DNA from 3 places in the Ammoniphilus soli genome. Region 2 is predicted to be linked to each of the others. Evidence: riboswitches for the same ligand, from Rfam matches in the RefSeq annotation. Region 2 holds a riboswitch; each other region holds the start of a gene.
What was found. A riboswitch is a leader RNA that binds a small molecule or an ion and turns the genes downstream of it on or off. The one in region 2 is predicted to bind S-adenosylmethionine.

Region 1 (6,174 bases), on a different contig from region 2:
CTTCAATGCGCGAATGGCATTCCACATTTGTTCAATAGTACGGACGTCCTCAAAAACGACTTCTAAGGGAAGCTTCGTCTGGTCCAGCAACAGGACTCGATCCTCTTCCCAGCGAATGGAATGGACATGATTTTCCACAATAATTGACACCTACTCTTCTATATTCTTCACCAAACGCAATAGATCCTCGATACTGCTAATCGAATGTCTTTCCAAAACTAAACTTTGTCCAACCGCCAGAGCTAATCTTTCTGCTTTAGCCCGCGTCTCTTCGTTTTCAATAGAATTCAGGTCGGCAACTCCAGCTAATCCAATTACCCTTCTCATCATTTTGCAGCCGGCAAATCCAATGGAATCCTTCAGAAGGCGACTTGCTGTGTCATCTTGATACCCTTCTGCGGAGTACATGACGTCTTTTACATGTACATCCCATAATCTGCGGAATTCGCCTTCAAACGTGTTCCATACATCCTTTACAGTCTCAAGCAGGTATTCCCGAAACGATTGGCACTCCTGTTCAGAAGCCTTTAATCCTTCCTGAGCAGCATAATTGAGCAGCAGGTTGGCTATGACCGCACCGATATCAAAGCCCATAGGCCCGTAGTAAGCAAACTCCGGATCAATCACCTTGGTGCTCTCTTTTGTGACCATAATACTCCCCGTATGGAGATCCCCATGCAGAAGAGCTTGGGCGTCTGTCATGAAGGAATATTTAAGCTTGGCGATTTCTCTTCGAAGCTCCGCATTCTTCCAGATCCCTTCCACCGTTTCACGGATTAAAGGATTGAAGTTATTCGTATCTGCATCATAATAAGGGTCGGTAAATACTAGATCTTCTGTAATTTTACAAAGCTCCGGATTAATGAACTGCGCTACCTTTTCTTTTTTCTCCTTAAAGTCCAACGCCAGGTCTGAAGTGTAGAACAACGTCTTCGCTAGAAACAAACCAATATGTTGAGCAAAAGCAGGATAACGATTTCCTTCAATTAACCCCTTTCGCATAATAACATGGCTCGATAAATCTTCCATGACCGTGAGAGCTAGATCTTTATCGTAGTGATATACTTTAGGGACTAAGCCCGGACATATTTGATCTTGGATAATGAGGGCTTCACTCTCGATCCGTGCACGGTCTAGTGTAAGCGGCCAGGATTCTCCGACAACTCTGGCATACGGTAAGGCTTGTTTAAATATAATGCTTTTTCCTGAAATTTCATCTTGAATGTGAAAAACCAAGTTCAAATTTCCGTCTCCGATTTCTCGGCTCTCCAACTGTGCACCTTCTGGGAAAATCCCTGGTAAATGACGAGCATATTCGACTGCTTCCTGTTCGCTAAATGCGCGATACTCCATACTCCACCCCTCCAAACGACTATTTTCCTATATTCTTGCCAAATTCCCCAGCCTTTTGGTGAGGATAAGAACATTCAGAATACGTTACAAAAAAAGATTGCGGATTTTAACTAGCTATATACTATCTAGAGTTCTGTAATATTGTCAATCTATTAGGATTTTACAATGCACTAATTTTTCTTCTATTGACTTTATTTTATAAAAAAGCTAAGATTTCAATGTATGTATTGCACTTCTATATGAAACTTTTACAATTTGATATTTCATCTTATCGAGAGATGGCTGAGGGACTGGCCCAATGACGCCCGGCAACCGATTTTTATTTTTCTCCAATTGTGCAAAATAAAAACACGGTGCTACTTCCTGCAGAATGAACTCATCATTCGGAGAGATAAGTTGTATTTGATTCGCTCTTCAAGTACCCCTTATCTAAGAGGTACTTTTTTTCATACTGTCAGAATTTATAGCTTCGCTACACCATTTGGAAAGCACGAGGAAAACTTGTTGTCGAAGTACTATCTTGACGTCAGCCAATCCCTCTAACGGATTAATATTATTTGGAAGGAGTTTTGTCCTTTGTCATACATTACGGTCTCCTATCTCACTGAGGCGAAAAGCCTAGAAAAAAAAGCAGAAGCCATCGCAGTCGGCATGACTGTCGGAAGCTGGACGGACCTCCCGGCGGCAAAGCAGGAAAAACTGCAAAAGCATCTAGGCCGTTCTGCCGGAGCCACTGTTCTCGAAAAGACTGAAGAAGGGCTTGAAAGAGGAGTTATTAAAGTCCAATATCCTGTGGTCAATTTCACGTATGACCTCCCTTCCCTCTTAACCAACGTATTCGGCAAGCTATCCATGGATGGCAAAATCAAATTGCTGGATATCGATTTCCCCGAAGAATTTACAAAAGAATTTTCGGGACCCAAGTTTGGAATTGCAGGTGTACGCGAACGGCTTAATGTCTGCGATCGCCCATTGTTTATGAGCATTTTCAAATCATGCATCGGCCTTCCCCTAGAAGAATTAGTGGAGCAATTCCGGCTTCAAGTAGAGGGTGGCGTAGACTTAGTAAAAGATGATGAAATCTTCTTTGCCGACGAACATGCCCCTTTCCTGGAGCGTATCCGTGCCTGCAAGGAAGTAATTGAAGCGTCTGGCCGCCAAGTGCTCTATGCAGCCAATCTAACAGGTCCTGTTACCGGTCTGATCGAACGGGCAAAAAGGGCCGTGGATAACGGTGCGAACTGCTTGCTGCTTAATGTTTTGCCTTATGGATTGGATATCTTAACCCAACTGAGCCGTGATCCGGATATTCAGGTGCCCATTATGGCCCACCCAGCTATGGCTGGTGCCCTATACCAATCATCTCATTACGGTATATCTGCTCCTCTTTTATTAGGAAAGCTAATGAGGCTCGCAGGTGCGGATATCGTCCTTTTCCCATCTCCCTATGGCTCGGTAGCATTGCCTAAGCAAGAGGCTTTAGACATTGCCCAGCATTTAGCAGAAGAACTGCCAGGCATCCGTCCTGCATTCCCTGTACCTTCTGCTGGTATCCATCCTGGAATGGTTCCACTGCTCTATAAAGACTTCGGCCTAGACCACATGGTTAATGCTGGTGGAGGGATTCACGGACATCCCGCTGGCCCTGTAGGAGGGGGACAAGCTTTCATTGCCGCCATTCAGGAAACTTTGCAGGGAAATGCGCTAGATCAAACGGAGAACCCCCATTTGCTGGCAGCCATTGAAAAGTGGGGAATTGTTAAATGAGTAAAAACATCATATTATTTTGCGACTTTGATGGGACCATTACCGAAAAAGATAACATCGTAGATATCATGAGGCAGTTCGCCCCCCAAGGCTGGGAAGAAATTGTGCAATCCATATTATCCCAGGAGAAAACCATTCGCACTGGCGTAGGAGAGCTTTTTGCCCTGATTCCAAGCAGCCAAAAAGAAGAAATCACTCGTTTTGTCCTGGAGCAGGCACGGATTCGGGAAGGCTTCAAGGAATTTGTTGCCTTTACAGAAGAACAAGGAATCCATCTCTTGATTACGAGCGGCGGCATTGATTTCTTCGTTCACCCTATGCTAGAGCCCTTTGGACTAAAGGAGCGGATTTATTGCAACAGTGCTCGGTTCAATGAGCCGACTATCCAAATTACTTGGCCTAACTCTTGTGATGAGCATTGCGATGTGGACTGTGGAATGTGCAAAACAACGATCATCCGCTCTTTCCCGGCTGACCAATATTACAAAGTGGTCATCGGCGACAGCATTACCGATTTAGCGGGAGCGAAAATTGCTGATTATACCATTGCCAGATCCTTTCTAAAACAAAAATGTGAAGAACTTCATCTTCCCCATTCATCATTTGAAACCTTCTATGATGTCATAAACACTTTAAAGAAGCTAAAGTTGGAGATCGAATCGCTGTCTACGACATAATCGAAAGGAGCAAAAAACAATGAACTACGTGATTCATGCGGAAAAAAGGCAAGAAACCATTTGCAGCCTCAATGAGGTGAAACAATACTTTGCAGATCGCAGATGGTTTCCGGGAACAAGCGGCAACCTTTCCATAAAAGTGGAGGATTCCCCTGTTGTTTTTGCCGTAACCGCAAGTGGAAAAGATAAAACAAAGATGACGCCACAGGATTACTTGTTTGTAAATCTTGACGCCGAACCTGTTGAACAAACCAACCTAAAGCCTTCTGCAGAAACCTTGGTACATTCTGTGATCTATCGGAATATCTCCGAAGCTGGGGCTGTCTTCCATGTTCATACGGTACCAAACAATGTAGTTTCTGAGCTCTATGGAGATCAAGGCTACTTTGAAATTGGAAATCAAGAGTTAATTAAGGGATTAAACATTTGGGAAGAAGGAGCGGTCATCCAAATTCCTATCGTTGAAAATTATGCGGATATCCCTCGACTCGCAAAGGAAATTGAGAAGGTGCTCAACCCTCAGATTCCGGGCGTCCTGATCAGAAACCATGGTATATATGCCTGGGGCAGGAATGCGTTTGAAGCCAAGCGCCATATCGAAGCCTTTGAATTTTTATTCGAATATCACCTGCAGCTTCTGCAAGTCAAATCATTGGTCCCCAGCAAAGCTCTGGTATAATAAATAAATCCAAATTTTGAGGAGGAAATAGCATGGCATCTGTCGTATTGAGAAAAACCGGGGAACGCATTGAAGGAAACGAAAAAGTGGGAGCCTTCCTAAACGAACAAGGCGTTCTTTTCGAACATTGGAACACGGAGAAATTGCCTGCTGAACTTGCAGGTCGCTGCAATCTAACTGATGAAGAAAAAGAACGTACTCTCCAAGTCTTTGAAGTAGATATCAAATCTTTAGCCGAGCGCCGAGGATACGTCAACTGGGATGTCGTTGCCCTTACCGAATCTACGCCAAACATTGAGGAGCTCCTGAAGAAGTTTGAACAAGTCCACACTCACACGGAAGATGAAGTTCGTGCGATAACAGCTGGTCATGGAATCTTCATTATTAAAGGACAAGGCGACACTGGTTATTTTGACGTCGAACTAGAAGCCGGAGATGTGATCTCCGTACCGGAAAATGTCCCGCACTTTTTCACCTTAATGGAAGATCGCCAAGTCGTCGCAGTCAGATTGTTTATTGAACCAGCAGGCTGGATCGCCCAACCTTACAACGATCCTGAGTTCGCCCAATAAAGTTCAGAAGTGAAAAAGACCTTGTGTTCAGCATTAATCTTCTATGCTGCTCAAGGTCTTTTTTCTATTCTATGGCTGGGACATCCAGATGCTGAACCGTAAACAACTTATGGTAGGCTCCCTGGGCATTCATCAGTTCCTGGTGTGTCCCCATTTCTCGTATCTGTCCGTCCGAAATGAGTACGATCTTATCCGCATGGGTAATGGTGGACAGCCGATGAGCGACAATGAAGGTGGTACGATGCTTAGCCAGCCTCTCTAAAGATTGCTGGATAAGCTGCTCGGATTCTAAATCTAGGGCTGAGGTAGCTTCATCAAGAATAAGGATTCTAGGATCTTTAAGAAACACCCTAGCAATGGCAATCCGCTGCTTCTGTCCCCCGGAAAGCTTCACTCCCCGCTCTCCGATTTCTGTATCGTAGCCATCGGGCAATTCCATAATGAATTCATGAGCATTGGCTGCTTTGGCCGCTTGAATCATTTCTTCTTCAGAAGCCTCTGGCTTACCCATGAGAATGTTTTCCTTTATAGAGTCACTAAACAAAATATTATCCTGCAAAACCATTCCGATCTGATCACGCAAGCTCTTCATCGTCACATCCCGCAGATCATGGCCATCAATATATACGGCTCCCCCTGTGACATCATAAAAGCGAGGAATCAGGCTGATCAGAGAAGACTTTCCTCCCCCGCTCATCCCAACTAGAGCCACCGTTTGCCCTTCTTCAACAACAAGATTGATATCGTGGAGCACCTCATCTCCTGTTTCCCGGTATCGGAAGGATACCTGGTCGAATACGACTCTCCCTCTCACTTGCTTTAATTCAACGGCATTTTCCTTATCTTGAATGTCGTAAGTCTCATCAAAAAGCTCAAACATCCGATCCATAGAAGCAATGGATTGCGTAAGGGTGGTGGATGAATTGACAAGCCGTCTTAGCGGACTATACAAACGCTCCAAATACGCATAAAAAGCAGCCATTGCCCCAATGGTCAGATTGCCGTGGATAACCTGATATCCTGCATAGGTAATAACGAGCAAAGGAGCTATATCGGTAATTGTATTGGTTACAGCAAAGGTCTTGGCATTCCATACCGTGTGATCGACTGCTTTATCTAAGAACTT
Region 2 (6,174 bases):
ACATTCTAGCCTACTTGACTTGAAAATGCAAGACAGATCGTTGCGCCCTAAATCGATTCTACGGGAACATCTCTTAGTGTCAAAGCCTGCTCTAAATCGGCGATGAGATCATCCGGATTTTCTAAGCCAACGGATAAGCGCATGAGTCCATCGGTAATTCCTCTGCGGTTCCTTTCCTCTTCCGGCATAGAAGCATGAGACATCTTGCACGGATAAGACAAGATGGATTCCACAGAACCCAGACTAACTGCAACGATTGGAAGCTTGATATGGCTCATGAGATTTCGAGCCGCAGCTCCGTCACCGACATCAAAGGTCAGAACGGCCCCGTGTCCTTCGGATTGAGCCGACTGGATCTCATGGCCCGGGTGGGACGGCAAGCCGGTATAGTAAACCTTTTTGACGTTCGGGTGGGTTTCTAGCCAACGAGCGATCTTTTCCGCTCCTTTTGTTGAGGTTTCCATGCGAACCTTGAGGGTCTTCAACCCGCGTAGAACGAGCCAGCAATCCTGTACGCCAAGGATTGCTCCAAAGGCATTCTGCAAAAAGCTTATCCGTTTCGCAAGGGAGCTGTCCTTTACGGCAACCAATCCGGCAACAACATCCGAGTGACCGGAGATAAACTTTGTCGCGCTATGGATAACAATATCGGCTCCTAATTCCAAGGGTCTTTGGTAGAAAGGTGTCAAGAACGTGTTGTCAACAATAGAAATCAACCCGTTCTCCTGCGCCCACTCCGCCACTCCCTTTACATCGGTCACCTTCAGCAAAGGGTTGGACGGAGTTTCAATATAAACGCCTTTGGTTTGCGGGGTCAAGGCCGCCTTGACCTTATCCAGATCGGTTGTATCTACAAACGAACAGGTGATACCCATCCGGCTTAATACCTCGGATAAGACACGGTAGGTTCCCCCATATACGTCCTCGCTCACAATCAAATGGTCTCCCGATGAAAACAATAGGAAAACCGTTGAAATAGCAGCCATTCCAGAGGAAAAAGCAAATCCTGCCGTACCGGCTTCCAATTCCGCAATCGTCTCTTCCAGGGCGTGCCGGGTTGGATTTCCCGATCGGGAATAATCATAAGCGCCTGGTGCATCTACATCAAACTGATGATAGGTGGAGGCAAGGTACATCGGGGTAGAACTAGCCCCTGTTTGCGCGTCGATTTTATGACGATTATGAATCAATCTTGTTCCAAAATCTAAACTCATTTGCTTTCCTCTCCCTTTCTCCACTCTATTTCTGAAGCCTTAAGCGCTTGATCCAAATCCTCAACTAAATCTCCCGCAAGCTCAATGCCGACCGAGAAACGAAGCAAACGGTCACATACGCCTACTGCATCTCGGACTTCCTTTGGAATGTCAGCATGGGTCTGAACAGCTGGATAAGTCAAAAGACTTTCCACCCCACCGAGGCTTTCAGCAAAGGAAATGAGCTTCAAATGCTTTAGCAAGCCGGGTACGAGCCCTGGATCGTTCACCCGGAAGGAGACCATCCCGCCTTGACCAGCGTACAATACATCGGTTACTAGCGGATGTTCCTTGAGGAAGGATACGATTTGCTTAGCGTTTTCGGTATGTCTTTCCATCCGCAGGGCCAATGTTTTCATGCCTCGGATCAGCAGCCACGAATCCATAGGTGCTAATACCGCTCCAATGGAATTCTGCAGAAAATAAATCTTATCCGATAATTCCTGTCCTTTGGAGACAATGAGTCCGGCTAACACATCGTTATGTCCCCCTAAATACTTCGTGGCACTGTGGAGCGAAATATCAGCGCCTTGCAATAGAGGCTTTTGGTAATACGGAGAAAGAAAGGTATTATCGACTATCGTTAATATATTATGGTTTTTGGCGACGTTAGCGATGCTTTCGATGTCCGCCGTAATCATCATCGGATTGGTTGGGGTTTCGATAAAGACAGCTGCAGTTTCCGGAAGAATGTGCTCCTGCAGATCCTTGCCTTCTTTTAAATTGACATAGCTGAACGACAATCCATTAGGCTTCCAAATCTGCTCAAATAAGCGATATGTACCGCCGTACAAATCAAGGGAAGCCACAATATGGTCTCCAGGCTTAAATAAGCCCATAATCACGTGAATGGCTGCCATACCGGAACTCATCGCAAATCCTCGGTCTCCGCCTTCGATGTCGGCGATGGCTTCTTCCAGCACGGTTCTTGTAGGATTTTTGGTACGAATGTAATCAAAGCCGGTGCTTTGACCTAGTCCAGGATGCAAAAAAGCAGTAGAGAAAGTAACAGGAAAATTGATCGCTCCTGTTTCTTTTTCTCTTCGGTTTCCTATCTGTACTAGCTTTGTCTCTAAATCCATGGTTTGTCCTCCTCATCTCTTTTCTCATGATGTCTGAATTATTGTTTCAACAATTTTATAACTTTAAAAGAAAAGCCCCTCTCAACTAGAAAGGGGCAGATCATCTTATCATAGAACGACCGACCCTTATCTATCAAAATGAACATCATTTTGTAGGAATTAGCACCGTGCTGTAAACTTTACACTAACAGCCGGTTGCCGGGCTTCATCGGGCCAGTCCCTCCGCCTTCTCTGGATAAGAGTAATGTATGAAATTCAACTAATTACCTGAAATTATATGGGGATAATCGACTTTTGTCAATGAATTCTTAGGATTTGGGCAAGTACCGCTTTTCCACGAGCTTTCCTGTTCCCCATATTGTAGCAATGCCCAGTCCTAATGTGACCAGCTTTAGCGGCTCCCGGATCAGCTGAGGCAAATCTGCTCCGATATAGGAAAGGATAAAGACCAGCACGGCTTTTCCTAGGAGGGTGGCCCAAAAATAGGTGTGAAACGGAATGGATGACAAGCCTGCCAGCACATTGATCAAACTAGACGGGGAAAATGGAAAGCACCGCAATAGGAAAAGGACTGAGAATCCATGCTTTTCAAACCATCGCGAACTTTTTTCTAGCCCCTTATACTTATGGAACAAAGGGGCGAGCCATTTATGCCCGATCTTTCGCACTAGCCAGAAAACAAGGAGAGAGCCGAAACTCGCTCCAAGCCAAGTAAAAACAAAGCCTTTTAAAAATCCAAAAGCAACAGCGTTTCCGGTGACAATAGCAAAAAGTGGAAGAAGAGGGAAAAAAGCTTCTACTATGGGAAGGATAAAAGCAACCGCAACACCCAACCCGCGATAGGCTTGAATTACCTGATATAAGTCTTCTAGCCTAATATCCATTGATTGAACCTCACAATACAAGTTGATCTTTTTGCTGGACTATGATTTAACTAAAATATACCATAGCTAGAGACAGGAGGGAAATTAGCACCATGAGGAAATGGCTGTATTCAGCATATATGTACTTATTCTTAATTACCCTTCTAGGTATTCTTTTGCGCTGGAAAATGGTAGCACCCATTTTTCCCGGGCTTCAATTTATGCATCTTGTCCATGCCCACTCGCATGTGGCTTTCTTAGGATGGGTTTATTTTCTAATCAATGCGGTAATTATTCGACATTGCTTTCCTGAAGGGTTTAATGAGAAGAAATCCACTAGGATCTATTACTTTTTGCTGCATGTTTCCGTTCTGGGAATGCTTATCTCGTTTAGTTACCAAGGGTATGGGCCCCTATCCATAGCCTTTTCTACTCTTCATGCTTTTTTATCTTATTACTTCGCTTTTCAGTTTTTTTCCCATCGCAAAAAAAAATGGCCTTGGTACGCCAAGTCCTTTTATCAGGCAGCCATTTGGTTCAATTTGTTATCCTCGCTTGGACCTTGGGGCCTTGCGATTGCGGGGGCAACAGGATTTGGAAATACGGAAATTAACAATTTTTTTATTTATTACTATCTTCATCTGCAATATAACGGTTGGTTCACCTTCGTTATTTTGGGTATGTGCTATCGTTTTGTTTCCATTGAGCAGACTTCGCAACGCAATTGGGCCAAGTGGCAATTTAGATTATTGGCAATTAGTGTAGTTCCTTCTTATTTATCTTCCACGTTATGGTTCTTTGATCATCCTATAGCGGTTGCTCTTGGATTAGCAGGGGCTGTTCTGCAATTTATTTCCATTGTCATGTTTTTAAGCCTAGTAGCTGGTCCGCTCTGGCGTCAACAGAATTCCCTAAGCTTGCAGCTGCTATTAGGTTTATCTCTTATCAGTCTCAGTGTGAAGGCTTTACTGGAACTGTTTGCAGCGTGGCCCTCCTTGGCTTATGCAGTTTATGAGAGCAGGCAGGTGATTATTGCTTATCTGCATCTCACCCTGCTGGGCTTTATTACAAGCTTTCTGTTGTTTTTCACCGGAAAGGAGTTTGCAGTAAGAAATTTGGCTATTCCTTCAGCAGCTTTCTATATCACCGGAACGGTCGGCATGATTTTCCTGCTGTTTTTAGCGGGTTTCTTCCAGTGGCTCCGATGGCCCATGCCCCAACCCATCTGGCTTGCCCTGCTCATGACCGGTGCACTCAGTGGTTTCGGTATGGCGGGGTTATTTTGGGATATCCATCGAGGCTTCCGTCAGGTATAGCCCCTATTACTGGACCTCACTCGATTTCGGGAGCTGAAGCTGAACCATCGTACCATCAATTTCAGGATAAATCTTAATTTTTCCGCCATGAGCCTCGATGATTTGTTTACAGATGGCTAAGCCGAGACCCGTTCCATTTTCTTTAGTAGAGTAAAAAGGACTAAAAATTTTCTTAATGTCATTGGAGCTGATCGGATTTCCATTATTAAAAAAGAGAACAAAAACCTTCTCGTCGCTATCCCTGCAGGCAATTCTCAGAATCTTCTCCCGCTGATCGGGATGGGCTTGGAATTCTTCGCAAGCATTTTTAATAATGTTAATGAAGGTTTGCTCCAATTCCTTGCTGTTTCCCTTAATGGTCGCATGGGACTCCAGCTGGACGATCGTCTCAATGCCCAAGCGAAGAAATTCAAATTCAAAGAGGGAGACGCATCGCTCAATGACCCGACATAAGTTAACTTCCTCAAACTCTCTATTTAGAGGGAGGTTCCTCCTCTTTGTAAGGGAAAGGAATCTTTCTAATATATAATCTAGCCGCTTCACTTCATCATCGATAATCGTATAGTAATGATGGATCTCTTGCGGATGGGGATGCATCTCATAGATCAGCTTGAGAAATCCCTTAATGCTCGTAATGGGGTTTCTCAATTCATGAGCCATACCAGATGCCATGTTCCCGATAGCATTGAACTTCTCCCTTTCCATCTGCTCTAGCTCCCATTGCTTTTCTTTAAACAGCCGAATCATGTATTCATCTACAAAACTGCTGATGATATTTACAGCCCTGGAGTGCAATTGCCCGCCGAAATGGGAATGGACAACCTGTTCCAAAAAACGATTCTTTAGCTCTGAACAGTCTTTTATTAACGTTTCTCCATCGTGAAAGTAAATGATGTGATGCTCCGCATACTGCCCTGCAAAATGCTTGACGGATTCGAAAGAGACCGTTTCGTCCTCAATTGCCTCAATGACAAACAAGAGAGCTTGCTGGAGGGTTTCCACCAATTCTTCTTTCTTTTCCTGAAAAAGAATTTCATAATTTATGGATTTTCCAAATACATCGGTGACATATTCATTTACAAAGGCAAGCAACTGCTCACGCATTTTACGGTCTGTTGATAGCATACAGGGTTACTCCTTAAAAAGATATGAGTAATCTATTTCTACAAAACAGATTAAATTCCTTCCTTTTTTACTTCTATACCCAAGTATTCCGTTGTTGACTTACGTTTCTGATTCCCCTATGATAAAATGGCTTTATAACGTGTAAATCGTAATGATTAGCACTAATATGAAAAAGACAGGAGGGTGACACCAGACCTGGTGAAGACCCATGCAGCCAATTATTCAGTGTAAAAATATAAATTTCAATTATAGTCAAAATGAGGTCTTAAAGGATGTCAATTTCATTGTGGAGCAAGGAGATTATGTGGGATTAGTCGGGCCAAACGGTTCGGGCAAGTCTACCCTTCTAAAAATCATCCTCGGTCTCGTTCAGCCTAAGGAAGGTGAGGTAAAGCTATTCAACGTCCCTGTCTCTTCCTTTAGAGAATGGCATAAGATCGGTTATGTTTCCCAAAAAGCAAACAGCTTCAATAGCGGTTTTCCTGCCACCGTATTCGAAGTCGTTTCGATGGGACTTTATGGGAAAATGGGATTG
Region 3 (6,174 bases), on a different contig from region 2:
TATCCATATCATTGCGTCATACCAGGCCGTAGAGGGGCTGAAGCTCCTGACTGGCGCTATAGATCACATGAATCCGAATCTGGAGCAATTCGAGCTTTGGACTAACCAGCATATGCAAATGAATATCAGCAAAGGGCGGAATGAAGGATGCCCCGCCTGCGGCCGGGGAGAATTCGAATTCCTGAACCCCCTAACGGAAAGCGGCGAGGACTTCAGTTCCTTATGCGGAAGAGATACGGTACAGGTCGTACCTCGCGTGAAGAGAACGATTGATCTAGGCGAGCTGGCTGATCGACTGCAGCCAATTGGAGCGGTGGAACAAAATGCGTTTCTTCTCCGTTTTCACATTGATGGTCGCACCCTGGTGTTTTTCCGAGATGGACGGGTTCTCATCCAAGGGACCGATGATATGAGTGTAGCGAGAACACTGTACGCGAAGTATGTGGGGAATTAACGTAGAAATAGAGGAAGTAATTTCCCTTATTTTTAAAAAGAAGATAAAAAAAAGCTGAGATAGAGGAAAAAAGTTCCTCTATCTCTCAAACCTCCTGCTCTCTCACAGCCGCCTATCAGCCCTCGATAGACCGAATAAATCTCTCGAAGCGATCCAATCCCTCTTTCAACACTTCCATAGAGTAAGCATAAGACAATCTGACAAAGCCTTCCCCGTACTCCGAGAAAGCTGAGCCAGGCACGACGGCCAGTCTTTCTTTTTCTAGCAATTGTGTGGCGAAGTCAAAGGAATCTAAACCATACTTTTCAATGGAAGGAAAAATGTAAAAGGCCCCTTCCGGCTTGACGACGTCCAGCTTCATGGCAACCAATCGCTCGTACACATACTCCCGACGGACTTTATAGTCCCCTTTCATCGCGTCTGCATCGTGGATCCCGTTCGTAAGCGCCTCAACAGCCGCGTACTGGCTAATGGTGCTCGCGCACGTCACATTGTACTGATGGACCTTTAGCATCTGCTGGGTGATGTAAGCTGGAGCGAAAGTAAATCCAATCCGCCAGCCCGTCATGGAATGGGACTTGGACAAACCATTGATGACTATCGTTTTTTCTCTTAACCCTGGGATCGCAGCGATCGACTGATGCTGGCCGCTATAAAGAAGCTCACTGTAAATCTCATCAGACAAGACAAAAATCTTCTTATCTTGAAGCAAAGCCGCTATCTCCTGAATTGATTCCTGATCCAGAACCACACCCGTTGGATTGGAAGGATAGGGCAAGATGATGCAGCGGGTTTTTTCGGTCAAATGCTTCGCAATCATCTCGGCACTCACTTTAAAATCACTTTTGCGCGTATCGACGTATACGGGAACGGCACCGCATAATTTAATCAGGGGTTCATATCCAGGGTAGATTGGCCCAGGCAGGATGACTTCGCTGCCTTCCTCCAAAATGGTCCGAAACGCGATGTCAATCGCCTCACTTGCTCCATTGGTTGTAATCACTTCGGTCTCTGGATCGTAAGAAAGACCGTACTGGTGCTCAAGAAACTGACAGGCAGCCTTTCTGAGCTGGATCAGCCCGGCATTTTGCGTATACGTCGTCTTGTTATCGTCAATGGCTTGTTTGCCAGCTTCCTTAATGTGCTCAGGAGTCGGGAAATCCGGCTGACCGATCGTTAGGGAGATCGCATCCGGATATTGCGCTACTTTGTTGGAAAATTTGCGGATACCGGAAATTTGAATTTCCTGGACTCTCTTGTTGAGTAGATGTTCCAATACTATCATCCTTTTCTTCGTAGGGTTTGCCTACATTATGAACAAAACTTGGACTAGATTACAAGCGGAATGTTTTCATCGGCAGTAATTTCTGCATTTATCGTTCCAAGGATCGGGTAGACCCCAACATGAGCCAACTGTTCGATGCGGAAATCTCCTTCTACCACCAGACCCATTTTTTCGCTCTCCTGTCCGATCTGGGTTAAAATTTTACAATTCGCTTCTTCCAACTGGTGCAGCAAGTCATGAAAGGCCAATGGACTCTTATTCTGATCCCAATAAACAAAATATGCCCGTTTAAACGCGGGATCCGCCTTCTTCCCTTCCGCAATGCTCCACTCAGGCTGCGCTAGAACTGGCTGGGAAAGCAAATAGGCCAGATCCTCCACAACGGCACTCGCAGTTGGAAACTCTCCAGCTCCTATTCCGGTGAACAGCAAATCCCCCACAATATTTCCAGTCAATTGCACAGCATTGAATGCATCCTCAATTTGAGCTAAGGAATGGCTAAAAGGGAGCAGGGACGGCCTGACGGATACCTGAACCCCATCCTTTTCCCCTTTGACTTGAGCGATCAGCTTAAACCGGTATCCCAACGCTTTAGCCAGTCCTATCTCTTCAATTGTGATGCGGCTGATCCCCTCCCGGGAAGCTTCATCCACGGCAGGGGCTTTCCCGAAAAGAAGCTGGGACAAGATCGTGGCTTTATAGAGCGCATCAAAACCTTCCACATCTGACGTCGGATCCGTTTCCGCATAGCCCAGCTGCTGGGCTTCCTTTAACACGTCATCATAGCTTTTGCCATGCTGTTCCATCTGCGTCAAGATGTAATTGGTCGTGCCATTGAGGATCCCCTTAATCTCGCTGATATCGTTGGTCCGCAGAAAGTGGCGAAGGACACTGATGACTGGTATCCCTCCCGCAACACTCGCTTCGTAAAAGAGATGCACTTGATGCTGATTGGCTGTACGGATCAGCTTATCTCCCCATTTTGCCAAAAGCTCCTTATTGGCCGTTACGACATGGCAGCCTTTTTCAATCGCCTGATTTATGTATTGAAAGGCTGGTTGCAGTCCTCCCATGACTTCAATAATTACATCGGGCTTCTCCTTCAAGACATCTGCAAAATCCGTAGTCAGCAAACCAGGATTGACCTCCACCGGTCTTGGCTTCAAGACATCCTTTACGAGGATCTTAACGATTTGCACCTTCTTCCCCAAACGCTCGGACAATTTTTCCTCTTGAAGGCGGATCGTTTTCACAACGCCTGTCCCTACCGTTCCTAACCCAAGTAAACCTATTCGAATCTGATCCATCATAACATCCCTCCTTAATATAGTAAAAAAAAAGACCTCTTCATAAGAAGAGGCCCTTTGCCCTCCTCTTATCTCTCAGGCTAAACCTGCTGGAATTGGCACCATTCCAGCTATGCATGCTGGCGGTTGCCGGGTTTCATCGGGCCATTCCCTCCACCTCTCTTGATAAGAGCTTCATTATTTTATTAGTCTGCGTTAAAGTACTTCGCTTGCGGATGGGCAAAGACCATAGCGGAAACGGAAGCTTCCGGCTCCATCATAAATCCATCCGTCAATTCTATGCCGATTTGCCCTGGATTAATCAGTTTAAACAGCTTTTCCTGATCCTCCAAGTTCGGGCATGCCGGATAGCCGAACGATACGCGAATTCCTTGATAACGGGCGCCGAATCGCTCCAGCATCGTCATATCAGCCGGATCAGGGAAGCCCCAGCTGTCCCGCATCACATGGTGAAGTCGCTCCGCAAACGCCTCGGCCAATTCCAGCGCCAAGGCTTGAACAGCATGGGAACGCACATATTCTCCCTTGTCTTTCCAAACTCCTGCAATCTCCCGGATCCCTTGACCCGCCGTTACAACGAGGAAGCCTACGCTATCCATCTCGCCGCTCTCCACAGGACGAAGGAAATCGGCCAAACATAGGTATGGCGCTTCCTTCTGACGAGGGAAGGTAAAGCGTTCCAGAACCTTCGAGTGGTCCTTCGGATCATAGATGATCACGTCATTACCAGAGGCCTGTGCCGGGAAGAACTGGTAGATTCCGTTGGTTTGAATCAGCCCTTGCTCCCTAGCCTCCGAAAGCAATTGGTCCATTACTTCTTTCAGCTCCAGCGCCTTGCTGTCCCCTTCTTCAATCAAGCGCTCCACGTTGCCGCGCAATCCCATATGCTTGCCTAAGAGCATTCTCCAGTTCAGATACGGCTGGAGATAGGAAAGGGGATAATTCTTCAGAACATGCGGCTCGAAGTCTGGTGCCTGGAAAATCGGTGCCTGGCGGTCAATATCGGAAACCTTTGGCTGGGAATCCGCTTCTGCCGGTGCCTCAACCGCCGTTTCTTCCGATTGCAATTTGGCTAAACGAGCTTCCTTCAATTGAGCAACCATTTGCTCTCTCAGCTGTTTATCCATCAGTTGATTGGCCAGATCCAGCCCGTACATTGCATCTTTTGCATAAAGCACGAGTCCGTCATATTCTGGAGCAATTCGATTTTCCGTAAACTTTCGGGTTAACGCCGCTCCCCCAACCATGATCGGCACATCAATACCAGCCGTTTTCAAATCCTGGGCCGTGGTGACCATCTGTTGGGCAGATTTTACCAATAGTCCGGAAAGTCCGATGGCATCCGGCTTTTCTTCCCGGTAAGCGCGGATAAGATCCGCAGGCGGAACCTTAATCCCTAAGTTTACGATTTGGTATCCATTATTGGATAAAATGATTTCTACCAGGTTTTTTCCGATATCATGCACGTCGCCTTTTACCGTAGCCAAAAGGATTTTCCCTTTGACAGAGGAAGATGCTTTTTCCATATGCGGCTCAAGGTACGCAACGGACGTTTTCATCACTTCCGCACTTTGCAAAACTTCGGCGACAATCAATTCATTATTGTTAAACAGACGGCCTACTTCACTCATCCCTGCCATCAGCGGTCCATTAATGATATCCAAAGGCGGATACTTCGTTAATGCTTCATCGAGATCCTTAAGAAGCCCATCCTTTGTTCCTTCCACAATATATTGAGCAAGGCGCTCCTCCAGCGTCAAATTGCTGGCAGCTTCCTTCTTCACCGTTTTCTTCTCGCGGTAAAAAGCAGTAAACTCAGCAAGCGTGGCATCATTGGTGCGGAACAGAAGGTCCTCGGAAAGCTTTCTCTCTGCTTCCGGAATCGAAGCAAAGCGCTCTAGCTTTTCCGTATTAACAATCGCATAATCCAAGCCAGCCTTTGTACAGTGGTAAAGGAAAACCGCATTTAAAACTTCACGGCCTGCTGCAGGCAAGCCAAAGGAAACATTACTCACACCTAAGATCGTTTGGCACTGCGGCATCGCTTCTTTAATCAGGCGAATTCCCTCAACGGTTTCAAGCGCTGCGCCGATGTATGCCTCATCGCCCGTCCCTACCGGGAACACCAACGGATCAAAGATAATATCGAGCGGATTCAGACCGTATTTGTTCACCAATAAATCGTAGGAACGTTTTGCAACCTCTAATTTTTTCTCTCGGGTAACCGCCATCCCGCTTTCGTCAATCGTTCCGACAACTACTGCAGCTCCATAGGTTTTGATCAGCGGGGCGACTTGCTCGAAACGCTCCTCCCCGTCTTCGAGATTAATGGAGTTGATGATCGCTTTCCCTTGGGAGAACTTAAGGCTCAACTCGATGACTTCGGCATCTGTGGAGTCAATCATCAAAGGAACCTTCACTTTATTGACCACAAAGCTTAGGAATTTGCTCATATCTTCCGCTTCATCGCGATCCGGATCCGCTAGGCACACGTCAATGATGTGGGCCCCTTTCTTCACCTGCGCGCGGGCGATTTCGGATGCATCTTCGTATTTGCCTTCCTTAATTAAATCGCGGAATTTCTTGGAGCCGATGACGTTTGTCCGCTCGCCCACAAACAATGGCCGGTTGTCGGCTTCCAAATAGACAGGCTCAATGCCTGATACCACATGTCCGTGAGGCTTAGTTTCGGTTCTAGGACTATAATCCTTCAACTGCTCAGCAATCGCTCGGATATGCTCCGGAGTCGTTCCGCAGCAGCCTCCTGCCACATTGAGCCAACCCTTTTCGGCAAAACCGGCAAGCTTCGTCGCAAGAGCTTGCGGAGATTCATGGTAATGCCCATTCTCATCCGGAAGCCCGGCATTCGGATAACAGCTTACCGCACACTGCGCAAGCTCGGAAAGGGTACGAATATGGTCGCGCATGAATTCAGGTCCCGTAGCGCAGTTCAAACCAACAGAGACTGGCTTTAAATGCTCTAAGGAGATATAGAAAGCTTCAATATTTTGACCCGCCAAGGTGGTTCCCATTGGCTCGATTGTACCTGAGATCATCACTGGAATCTCTGTGTCTAATTCATCGAAGGCTTTTCGAATTCCAATGCTGCCTGCCTTCACATTCAGCAT

Region 1: it holds a riboswitch for S-adenosylmethionine, as region 2 does, so the genes downstream of both, ABLT31_RS17890 (2,3-diketo-5-methylthiopentyl-1-phosphate enolase) here and ABLT31_RS19760 (aminotransferase class I/II-fold pyridoxal phosphate-dependent enzyme) in region 2, are expected to answer to the same signal.
Region 3: it holds a riboswitch for S-adenosylmethionine, as region 2 does, so the genes downstream of both, ABLT31_RS10800 (homoserine dehydrogenase) here and ABLT31_RS19760 (aminotransferase class I/II-fold pyridoxal phosphate-dependent enzyme) in region 2, are expected to answer to the same signal.

The regions. Positions count from the first base shown of each region.
Region 1 is NZ_JBEGDL010000009.1:31,466-37,639, reverse strand. Features, by position in the region: gene mtnA (S-methyl-5-thioribose-1-phosphate isomerase) at 1-144, opposite strand, end outside; gene mtnK (S-methyl-5-thioribose kinase) at 151-1,353, opposite strand; SAM riboswitch class I at 1,619-1,751, shown strand; gene ABLT31_RS17890 (2,3-diketo-5-methylthiopentyl-1-phosphate enolase) at 1,930-3,120, shown strand; gene ABLT31_RS17885 (2-hydroxy-3-keto-5-methylthiopentenyl-1-phosphate phosphatase) at 3,117-3,797, shown strand; gene ABLT31_RS17880 (methylthioribulose 1-phosphate dehydratase) at 3,817-4,476, shown strand; gene ABLT31_RS17875 (cupin domain-containing protein) at 4,509-5,048, shown strand; gene ABLT31_RS17870 (ABC transporter ATP-binding protein) at 5,113-6,174, opposite strand, start outside.
Region 2 is NZ_JBEGDL010000010.1:171,395-177,568, reverse strand. Features, by position in the region: gene metC (cystathionine beta-lyase) at 48-1,214, opposite strand; gene ABLT31_RS19760 (aminotransferase class I/II-fold pyridoxal phosphate-dependent enzyme) at 1,211-2,335, opposite strand; SAM riboswitch class I at 2,459-2,577, opposite strand; gene ABLT31_RS19755 (TVP38/TMEM64 family protein) at 2,644-3,219, opposite strand; gene ABLT31_RS19750 (hypothetical protein) at 3,312-4,514, shown strand; gene ABLT31_RS19745 (sensor histidine kinase) at 4,521-5,639, opposite strand; gene ABLT31_RS19740 (metal ABC transporter ATP-binding protein) at 5,848-6,174, shown strand, end outside.
Region 3 is NZ_JBEGDL010000004.1:92,025-98,198, forward strand. Features, by position in the region: gene ABLT31_RS10790 (ThiF family adenylyltransferase) at 1-454, shown strand, start outside; gene ABLT31_RS10795 (aminotransferase A) at 570-1,730, opposite strand; gene ABLT31_RS10800 (homoserine dehydrogenase) at 1,784-3,049, opposite strand; SAM riboswitch class I at 3,112-3,218, opposite strand; gene metH (methionine synthase) at 3,232-6,174, opposite strand, start outside.